3 regions of the Serratia rhizosphaerae genome follow, and region 2 is predicted to be linked to each of the others. Evidence: predicted binding sites of a transcription regulator. Region 2 holds the regulator's gene; each other region holds the start of a gene.

Region 1 (3,246 bases), 1.5 Mb from region 2:
TCACCCGAGGGGCAATCAGCAGGCTGCCGAGAAAGCGCGCCACCAGTCCGGCGCCCAGTAGAATACCGATGACATCAGGCTCCAGCCCTTCGCCCTTGAGCCAAACGCTCCAGAACGGGAGATAAATACCGTAAGAAAAGAAGTAGGTGAAATAGCTGAGCGCCAGCCAACGTGTTGATTGCAGAACCATGTTCCCTCCGGTGTGTGGGCGATACTTTGACAGAGCTCACACCGGCCCGCAATAACGCTTACGACCTATAGGATGATAGTGCCAAACACCTCACACTTTGCCCGGTAACAGACGCAAAAAAACCCGCCGCAGCGGGTTTTTTCAGGGTGCGGAAACGCGGATTACGCGTAAACCGGCAGACGGGCGCAGATATCCAGCACCTTCTGTTTGGTGCGTTCGATAACGGCTTCGTCATGGATGTTATCCAGCACGTCGCAGATCCAGCCGGCCAGCTCGCGCACTTCCGCTTCCTTGAAGCCGCGGCGGGTGACTGCCGGGGTGCCGATACGGATGCCGGAGGTGACGAACGGGCTCTTCGGATCGTTCGGCACGCTGTTTTTATTGACGGTGATGTTGGCGCGGCCCAGTGCGGCGTCCGCTTCTTTACCGGTCAGGTTTTTGTCCACCAGATCCAGCAGGAACAGGTGGTTGTGCGTACCGCCGGAAACCACGTTGTAGCCGCGCTCCAGCACCACTTCCACCATCGCTTTGGCGTTTTTCGCGACCTGCTGCTGATAGGTTTTGAACTCTGGCTCCATCGCTTCTTTCAGCGCCACCGCTTTACCGGCGATCACGTGCATCAGCGGGCCGCCCTGCCCGCCCGGGAACACGGCGGAGTTCAGTTTCTTATACAGATCTTCGTCGCCGCCCTTTGCCAGGATCAGGCCGCCGCGCGGACCCGCCAGCGTTTTGTGGGTGGTGGTGGTTACGATGTGCGCGTGAGGCACCGGGTTCGGGTAGACGCCCGCAGCAATCAGGCCGGCAACGTGCGCCATGTCGACGAACAGGTAAGCGCCGATGCTGTCGGCGATTTCACGCATTTTGGCCCAGTCGACCACGCCGGAGTATGCGGAGAAGCCGCCGATGATCATTTTCGGCTTGTGAGCCTGCGCCTGTTTGGCCAGGTCGTCATAGTCGATTTGGCCTTGTTCGTCGATGCCGTAAGGCACCACGTTGTACAGTTTGCCGGACAGATTAACCGGAGAGCCGTGAGTCAGGTGGCCGCCGTGCGCCAGGTTCATCCCCAGGATGGTGTCGCCCGGCTGCAGCAGCGCGGTGTACACCGCGAAGTTGGCCTGGGAGCCGGAGTGCGGCTGTACGTTGGCGTAATCGGCACCGAACAGCGCCTTCGCGCGGTCAATCGCCAGTTGCTCGACGATATCCACATATTCGCAGCCGCCGTAATAACGCTTGCCCGGATAGCCTTCTGCGTATTTGTTGGTCAACTGAGAACCCTGAGCCTGCATCACGCGCGGGCTGGTGTAGTTTTCAGAGGCAATCAGTTCGATGTGCTCTTCCTGACGAACGACTTCCTGTTCCATTGCGCGCCACAGTTCGGCATCGTAATCTGCAATGTTCATTTCACGCTTTAACATCCGGCATCTCCTGACTCAATCAGCTAACTTAAAATCACCCGTTTTGGGTTGTGGGCCACAGTGTAAACTGTTTTCCCCCATTGAGGATAGGCCTTGACAGAGGTTTTTACGCAAACGATTGGCTTGAGGCTGCGCAAGGCTTTAATCCATTTACGCTTCCCGTATTTCAACGGATATTTTCTCATCGGCCCGATGCGCTTTTTTCATGTTCTGTGAGGCGGATCGTCAGTTAACAAATACGCAACAAAAAAGCGGGTATTTACAACCTGTTAAGAAACTTATAAGATGCATTTAAAATACAACATTAAAAGTTCACCATAAGGCTGCCCCACAATCCATCAAAAAACATGGGAAACCGTGGGGATAAACTGATGACCCGCCTGATACCTGAAGCAGGCCGGACATATACAGGAGTATGACCATGCTGGATCAACAAACCATCGCCACCGTCCAATCAACCATTCCTCTGCTGGCGGCGACCGGCCCCAAACTGACCGCCCATTTCTACGACCGCATGTTTACCCACAATCCAGAGCTGAAAGATATTTTCAACATGAGCAACCAGCGTAACGGCGACCAGCGGCAGGCGCTGTTCGACGCCATCTGCGCCTACGCCGGTAATCTGGAAAACCTGGCGGCGCTGTTGCCGGCAGTGGAACGCATCGCGCAAAAACATACCAGCTTCAATATCCAGCCTGAGCAGTATCAGATTGTCGGCACCCACCTGCTGGCGACGCTGGATGAAATGTTCAGCCCAGGCCAGGAAGTGCTGGATGCCTGGGGCAAAGCCTACGGCGTACTGGCCGACGTATTTATCCAGCGCGAGGGACAGATTTATCAGGAGAGCGCCACCGGCGACGGCGGCTGGCGCGATCGCCGCGCTTTTCGCATCGTGAAGAAACAGCCGCAGAGCGACATTATCAGCAGCTTTATTCTGGCGCCGGTGGACGGCGGTAAGGTGGTTGACTTTAAACCGGGGCAGTATCTGGCGGTATATATCAATGACGATGGCCTGGAACATCAGGAAATCCGCCAATATTCCCTGACCGCCGCCCCTAACGGCGAATACTACCGCATTGCGGTCAAACGCGAGGATCGCGGGCTGGTATCCAACTATCTGCATCAGAAAGCACAGGAAGGCGATGTCATCGATATCGCGCCGCCGCACGGCGACTTCTTCCTCGACGTGGCGCCGACCACGCCGGTGGCGCTGATCTCCGCCGGCGTTGGTCAAACGCCGATGCTGGGCATGCTCAATACGCTGTACGCCAAACGGCATCAGGCTGAGGTGCACTGGCTGCACGCGGCGGAAAACGGTCAGGTGCATGCTTTTGCCGATGAAGTGGCGGCTATCGCCGCAGAGATGCCGAACCTCAGCCGTCACGTCTGGTACCGCGAACCGGGCAAGGATGATGTGGCTGGACGTGACTATCAGTCACAGGGTCTGATGGATCTTGGCGCGCTGCGCGCGACGCTGGTGAATCCGCAGATGCATTACTACTTCTGCGGCCCGGTCGGCTTTATGCAGTTTGTCGCCAAACAGCTGCTGGAGATGGGCGTCGACGCCGAACGCATGCATTACGAATGCTTCGGCCCGCATAAGGTGCTGTAAGGTTCGCCGCCGGGCAGGAATCCCCTGCC
Region 2 (3,246 bases):
GCCAGTTGGAGCAGTGGCTGGCGGTGCCGCTGTTTGAGCGGCGCCATCGCGACGTCATGCTGACGCCGGCGGGGGCGCTGTTTGTCCAGGAGTCACGCGCTGTCATCAAAAAAATGCTCGACACGCGCCGTCAGTGCCAGCAGGTCGCCAACGGCTGGCGCGGGCAGGTGAAGATCGCCGTCGATCTGATTGTTAAGCCGCAGCGCTGCCGACAGCTGGTACTGGATTTCTATCGTCATTTCCCGGACGTTGAACTGCTGCTGCAGCCGGAAGTGTTCAACGGCGTATGGGATGCGCTGGTGGATGGCCGCGCCGAAATGGCCATCGGCGCCACGCGCGCAGTGCCCGCCGGCGGCGGGTTCGCCTTTCGCGATATGGGCTTTATGAACTGGCTGTGCGTGGTCAGCGCCGATCATCCGCTGGCCGGGCTGAACGGCGCGCTCAGTGATGAACAGCTGCGTCCCTATCCGGCGCTGTTGCTGGAGGATACGTCGCGCAATCTGCCCAAGCGAGTGACCTGGTCGCTGGACAACCAGCGCCGCCTGGTGGTGCCGGACTGGGTGTCGGCGGTGGATTGCCTGCGTGGCGGTTTATGCGTCGGCATGGCGCCGGCGCACAGGGTGTTGCCGCTGGTGGCGCGCGGCGAGCTGGCGGTGCTGCAGCTGCACGAACCGTTTCCGCCCAGCGCCTGCTGTTTGACCTGGCAGCAACCTAATCAGTCGCCGGCCATCGCCTGGCTGCTGGATTATCTGGGGGACAGCGAGACGCTGAATCATGAGTGGCTGAGCGAAGAAGAGGAAGCGGGGCCGGCAGAGGAGTAGGCGCACCGGCCGGTCGCAATTAGCGGCGGTAATCGATAAAGGGACCGTCGGCCACGGAGCGCCGTTCGATCAGTTTAGGATGGACTTCGATCACCTGCGACTCCTCGCGCTTGCTGATAATGCGGTCCAGCAGCATGGTGAAGGCCATTTCGCCCAGGCGCTCTTTCGGCTGGTGCACCGTGGTCAGGGCCGGGGTGAAGTAGCGCGCGTTGCGCACGTTATCATAGCCGATCACCGAAATATCCTGCGGTACGCGCAGGCCCAGCTCGTCCGCGGCGCAAATGGCGCCCATCGCCATAATATCGCCGCCGCAGAACACCGCCGTCGGGCGGTGCTTTTGCGACAGGATCTGGTGCATTGCCTTATAGCCGGACTCCGGCTCGAAGTCGCCCTGGACGATCCACTCGTTGCGCAACTCGACATTGGCCTCCTGCAGGGCCTTCAGGAAACCCTGATGGCGGCCGCCGCCGGTGTTGCGCGACAGCTGGCCTGGAATGGCGCCGATCTCACGGTGGCCGCGCTCGATCAGATAGCGGCCCGCCAGATAGCCGCCTTCGAAGGCGTTATCGATAATGGTGTCGGTAAAGTCGCTGCGCGCCACGCCCCAGTCCATCACCACCATCGGAATATTACGGTGGTCTTCCAGCATGCCGAGCAGCTGATCGGGGTATTCGGAACACATTACCAGCAGGCCATCGACGCGCTTTTGCGCCAGCATTGCCAGATAGGCGCGCTGCTTGTCCAGATTGTTGTGCGAGTTGCACAGAATCAGGGTGTAGCCTTTGCTGTAGCAGCTGTTTTCCACGGCCTCAATCACTTCGGCAAAATAGGGGGCTTCGCTGGAGGTCGCCAGCAGGCCGATGGATTTGGTGTGGTTGACCTTCAGGCTGCGCGCAACCGCGCTGGGTGAATAGTGCAGCTCTTTAATGGCGGCCCAGACCGCCGCTTTAGTCTCTTCGGCGACGAAACGGGTCTTATTGATGACGTGCGAAACGGTGGTGGTGGAAACGCCCGCGCGTTTGGCCACATCTTTAATCGTTGCCATGTAAAGATGACTCCTGAACTCACATGTTTGCAGTATGTAAGCATGTTGTTAATCGTTTGCCTGCGCAGATCCTTCTCCAAAATCTCGAAAACGTAGTTTTTAGTTTGGAAGTCGTAAGCCGCTTGCTTGGTTTGGAGGGGCTTATTGGCCGGTACGCAGCAGTGAACTGCGAATTTTGGCGTATATTGCGCAAAAGTGGAAGAGGAAATCGGTATTATCCGCCAGGAATGCGGGCAATATTTTTATATTGGCCTCTTTTTTGCCGCAACACGATCGGGCGTTGCGCAAAATCAATGGGGAATGGCCGTGAACTGTGGGAAAATCATTTGACCCATTAACGCTGGGGGCTTTATGCTGGCGTCGCGAAACAGATAAGGGAGTTTCTGATGGAAACCGAGTTGAAATTGTCATTGTTCACCACCGTATGTGCGTTGGTGATGATTATCGCCTTTAGCTTTACCGCTGCGCTGAACTGATTGTTCTGCGAAATATAAAAAGGCGCAGTAATTACTGCGCCTTTTCTGTTTGCGGGTTAACCGGCGCTTATGCCAGATTTTCCGCCACGAACGCCCAGTTTACCAACGCCCAGAAGTTTTCCAGGTAGTTAGGACGCGCATTGCGGTAATCAATGTAGTAAGCGTGTTCCCACACGTCCACGGTCAGCAGCGGTTTGTCTTCACCGGTCAGCGGGGTAGCCGCGTTGGAGGTGTTGACGATCGCCAGTGAACCGTCTGCTTTTTTCACCAGCCAGGTCCAGCCTGCGCCGAAGTTGCCGACAGCGGATTTGGTGAACGCTTCTTTAAACGCGGCGAAAGAGCCGAAAGCCTGATTGATGGCATCCGCCACCGCGCCGGTTGGCTCGCCGCCGCCCTGAGGCGACAGGCAGTGCCAGTAGAAGGTGTGGTTCCACACCTGCGCCGCGTTGTTGAATACGCCGCCGGTCGAGGTTTTCACGATCTCTTCCAGGGTTTTACCTTCGAACTCGCTGCCTTTCACCAGGTTGTTCAGGTTCACCACGTAGGTATTGTGGTGCTTGCCGTAGTGGTATTCCAGCGTTTCAGCGGAAATGTGCGGTTCGAGAGCGTCTTTTGCGTACGGTAATGCAGGTAATTCAAACGACATTGCTTTCTCCTTATTGATACAGCGCTAAAATGCCCATGGCCGCCTGTGGGATGCGATCGTTCGGGTGGTTCCCCAGACGAAGCCGCGCTATTTATACCCGTCATACAGCATATTTAGGGCATATTCGGGCATCGAGTTGTTATGTTTTTTTTAAGGTTATTAATTCTAACCACTTTCAAAGGGAAGGGAAGGTTTAAAACGTGCGAAGCGTTCAACTGCTTAAAGCGTCGGCAATGGCGGGAACGGGGGGGCATGGCT
Region 3 (3,246 bases), 1.5 Mb from region 2:
CCGCCGTCGCTGACCAGCTCCGGCATGGCGTTGGACAGACCGCCCGCGCCGACGTCGTGAATAAACAGAATCGGGTTTTCCGCGCCGAGCTGCCAGCAGCGGTCAATCACTTCCTGACAGCGACGCTCCATTTCCGGGTTGTCGCGCTGTACCGAGGCAAAATCCAGATCGGCGTCAGACTGGCCGGAGGCCATGGAAGACGCGGCGCCGCCGCCCAGGCCGATATTCATCGCCGGGCCGCCCAGCACCACCAGCTTGGCGCCGACGGTGATTTCACCTTTTTGTACATGGTCGGCGCGGATATTGCCGATGCCGCCGGCCAGCATAATCGGCTTGTGGTAGCCGCGCAGTTCAACGCCGTTGTGGCTGTTAACCTGCTCTTCATAAGTACGGAAGTAGCCCAGCAGCGCCGGACGGCCGAACTCATTGTTAAACGCCGCGCCGCCCAGCGGGCCTTCGGTCATGATGTCCAGCGCGGTCACGATGCGTTCCGGCTTGCCAAAATCCTGTTCCCACGGCTGTTCAAAGCCCGGGATGCGCAGGTTGGATACCGAGAAGCCGACCAGGCCGGCCTTCGGCTTCGCCCCGCGCCCGGTGGCGCCTTCATCGCGGATCTCGCCACCGGAGCCGGTCGCAGCGCCCGGCCATGGCGAAATGGCGGTCGGGTGGTTGTGGGTTTCCACCTTCATCAGGATATGCGCATCTTCCTGATGGTAATCATACTGGTCGCTGCCTGGCGCGGCGAAGAAACGACCGACCTGAGAGCCTTCCATCACCGCGGCGTTGTCTTTATAGGCCGACAGCACGTGATCCGGCGTCTGCTCAAAGGTATTTTTGATCATTTTGAACAGCGACTTCGGCTGCTGTTCGCCGTCAATCACCCAGTCGGCGTTGAAAATTTTATGGCGGCAGTGCTCAGAGTTGGCCTGCGCGAACATATACAGTTCGATATCCGTCGGGTTGCGCCCCAAACCGGTAAAGGCATTCAGCAGGTAGTCAATTTCATCCTGCGCCAGCGCCAGGCCAAGCTTGAGGTTGGCCTGCTCCAGCGCGCCGCGCCCTTCACCCAGCACGTCCACCGTCTGGTAACGGGCCGGCTGATGATGAGCAAACAGCTGCTGTGCCTGTTGCAGATCGTCAAATACCGTTTCCATCATGCGGTCATGCAGCAGCGCGGCCAGCCGTTGCCACTGCGCCTCGTTCAGCGTCGGCGCGCTGACGTAAAACGCCAGGCCGCGTTCCAGACGCACCACCTGCGTTAAACCGCAGTTATGGGCGATATCGGTCGCCTTGGAAGACCAGGGGGAAATCGTGCCCGGTCGCGGCGTCACCAACAGCAGGCGCCCTGCGGGGGCATGTTCGGCGAGAGAGGGGCCATACTTGAGCAAGCGCTGAAGTTTGGCGTGTTCTTCGGCACTTAGCGGTGCGCTAACATCGGCAAAGTGGACGTACTCGGCATAAATATCACTGACCGGAAGTTGTGCGTCCTGACAGCGGGACAGCAGTTTGGTAATACGAAAAGCCGACAAAGCGGGCGAACCACGCAGTATTTCCATAATCAAAGTTCTCTCGTCTTCGAAGCAGCTGACTTCAGCGCTTCATTGGGCGCAACAGGGGAAAACGCGCGTCATTATAGAGAATCCGCGCCGCCGACGAAACCGTTTGCGTGGGGATTCTTGATAATTCCTAATTCTGCCGTCTGATTGTCATATTGTGTCAATAAAGTTGCACACTGGCGTTTTGTTACGCAAAATGCCCGCGAATACTGTCGATATCCCCATACTAATAAATGCTTTCCGGCCGGTGCAGACAGGCGTCGCCGCGAGATAACTATTTGAAACACCAAAAGCTAAACTACATTCTCATCGGCGTTATCGCCGTGCTTCTGGCTCTCGCGCTCTGGCCGAACATCCCCTGGCGCAGCGGTCAGGGCGGGCAACTCGAAGAGATCATATCCCGGGGAGAGCTGCGCATCAGTACGCTCAACTCGCCGTTAACCTATTTCACGACCCCCAAAGGCCCGAGCGGCCTGGACTATGAATTGGCGAAACGCTTCGCTAATTATCTGGGCGTGAAACTGGTCGTTTTGCCGCATCAAAACATCAACGATCTGTTTGACGATCTGGACGATAACGACGCCGATATGCTGGCCGCCGGCCTGATCTACAATCAGGAGCGCCTCAGCCGCGCCCGCACCGGCCCGGCCTACTACTCCGTTTCCCAGCAATTGGTGTACCGGCTGGGCAGCGCGCGGCCGAAAACCTTCGCCGATATAAAAGGCAAACTGGCGGTGGCCTCCGGTTCCGCCCACGTCAGCACCCTGAAGCAGCTGAAACACGATAAGTTCCCCGATCTGCAGTGGGAATCCTCCAGCGACCTGACCTCACGCGAGCTGTTGGAGCAGGTGGCCGCCGGTAAACTGGATTACACCATCGGCGACTCGATCAGCATCGCACTGCTGCAGCGCATCCATCCGCAGTTGGCTGTGGCCTTCGACGTCGCCGACGAGGAGCCGGTCACCTGGTACCTGAAACGCAGCGGTGACGACAGCCTGTATGCCGCCATGCTGGACTTCTTCAGCCAAATGGTGGAAGACGGCACGCTGGCGCGCCTGGAAGAGAAATACCTCGGCCATGTCGGCAGCTTCGACTATGTGGACACCAAGACGTTCCTGTCGGCGATCGACTCCGTGCTGCCCACCTACCAGCCGCTGTTCCAGAAATACGCCACGGCGTTTGACTGGCGTCTGCTGGCGGCGATCGCCTACCAGGAATCGCACTGGAACCCGCTGGCGACGTCGCCAACCGGCGTGCGCGGCCTGATGATGCTGACCCGCGCCACCGCCGACGGACTGGGGGTGAACGACCGTCTCGATCCGGAAGAGAGTATTCAGGGCGGCGCACTCTATCTGCAGCGCCTGATGGCAAAAATACCGGAAACGGTGCCGGAAGATGAAAGGATCTGGTTTGCGCTGGCGGCCTATAACATCGGCTGGGGGCATATGCTCGACGCGCGCAAACTGACCAAAATGCAAAGCGGCAATCCGGACAGCTGGGTCGATGTGAAACAGCGCCTGCCGATGCTCAGCCAAAAGCGCTACTACCCGCAGCTGACCTACGGCTATGCGCGCGGCCGGGAAGCCTATAACTACGTAGAAAACATCCGCCGTTATCAGGTCAGCCTGGTGGGATACCTGCAGGAAAAAGAGAAAAAAGCCGCGCGGGAACGGCAGGAGCAGACCGCCAT

Evidence for each region. Region 2 encodes PurR, which represses purine synthesis genes. Its sites were predicted from a motif close to CANGCAAACGTTTGCNTG; they were not measured.
Region 1: a site for PurR is predicted at 1,713-1,730, ahead of glyA (serine hydroxymethyltransferase). Genes of this name have one in related genera too.
Region 3: a site for PurR is predicted at 1,652-1,669, ahead of purL (phosphoribosylformylglycinamidine synthase). Genes of this name have one in related genera too.

What each region holds. Positions count from the first base shown of each region.
Region 1 is NZ_CP041764.1:3,475,269-3,478,514, reverse strand. Features, by position in the region: gene FO014_RS16195 (3-phenylpropionate MFS transporter) at 1-190, opposite strand, end outside; gene glyA (serine hydroxymethyltransferase) at 352-1,605, opposite strand; gene hmpA (NO-inducible flavohemoprotein) at 2,027-3,217, shown strand.
Region 2 is NZ_CP041764.1:4,943,118-4,946,363, reverse strand. Features, by position in the region: gene punR (DNA-binding transcriptional activator PunR) at 1-821, shown strand, start outside; gene purR (HTH-type transcriptional repressor PurR) at 841-1,866, opposite strand; gene cydH (cytochrome bd-I oxidase subunit CydH) at 2,253-2,342, shown strand; gene sodB (superoxide dismutase [Fe]) at 2,410-2,988, opposite strand.
Region 3 is NZ_CP041764.1:3,463,112-3,466,357, reverse strand. Features, by position in the region: gene purL (phosphoribosylformylglycinamidine synthase) at 1-1,556, opposite strand, end outside; gene mltF (membrane-bound lytic murein transglycosylase MltF) at 1,835-3,246, shown strand, end outside.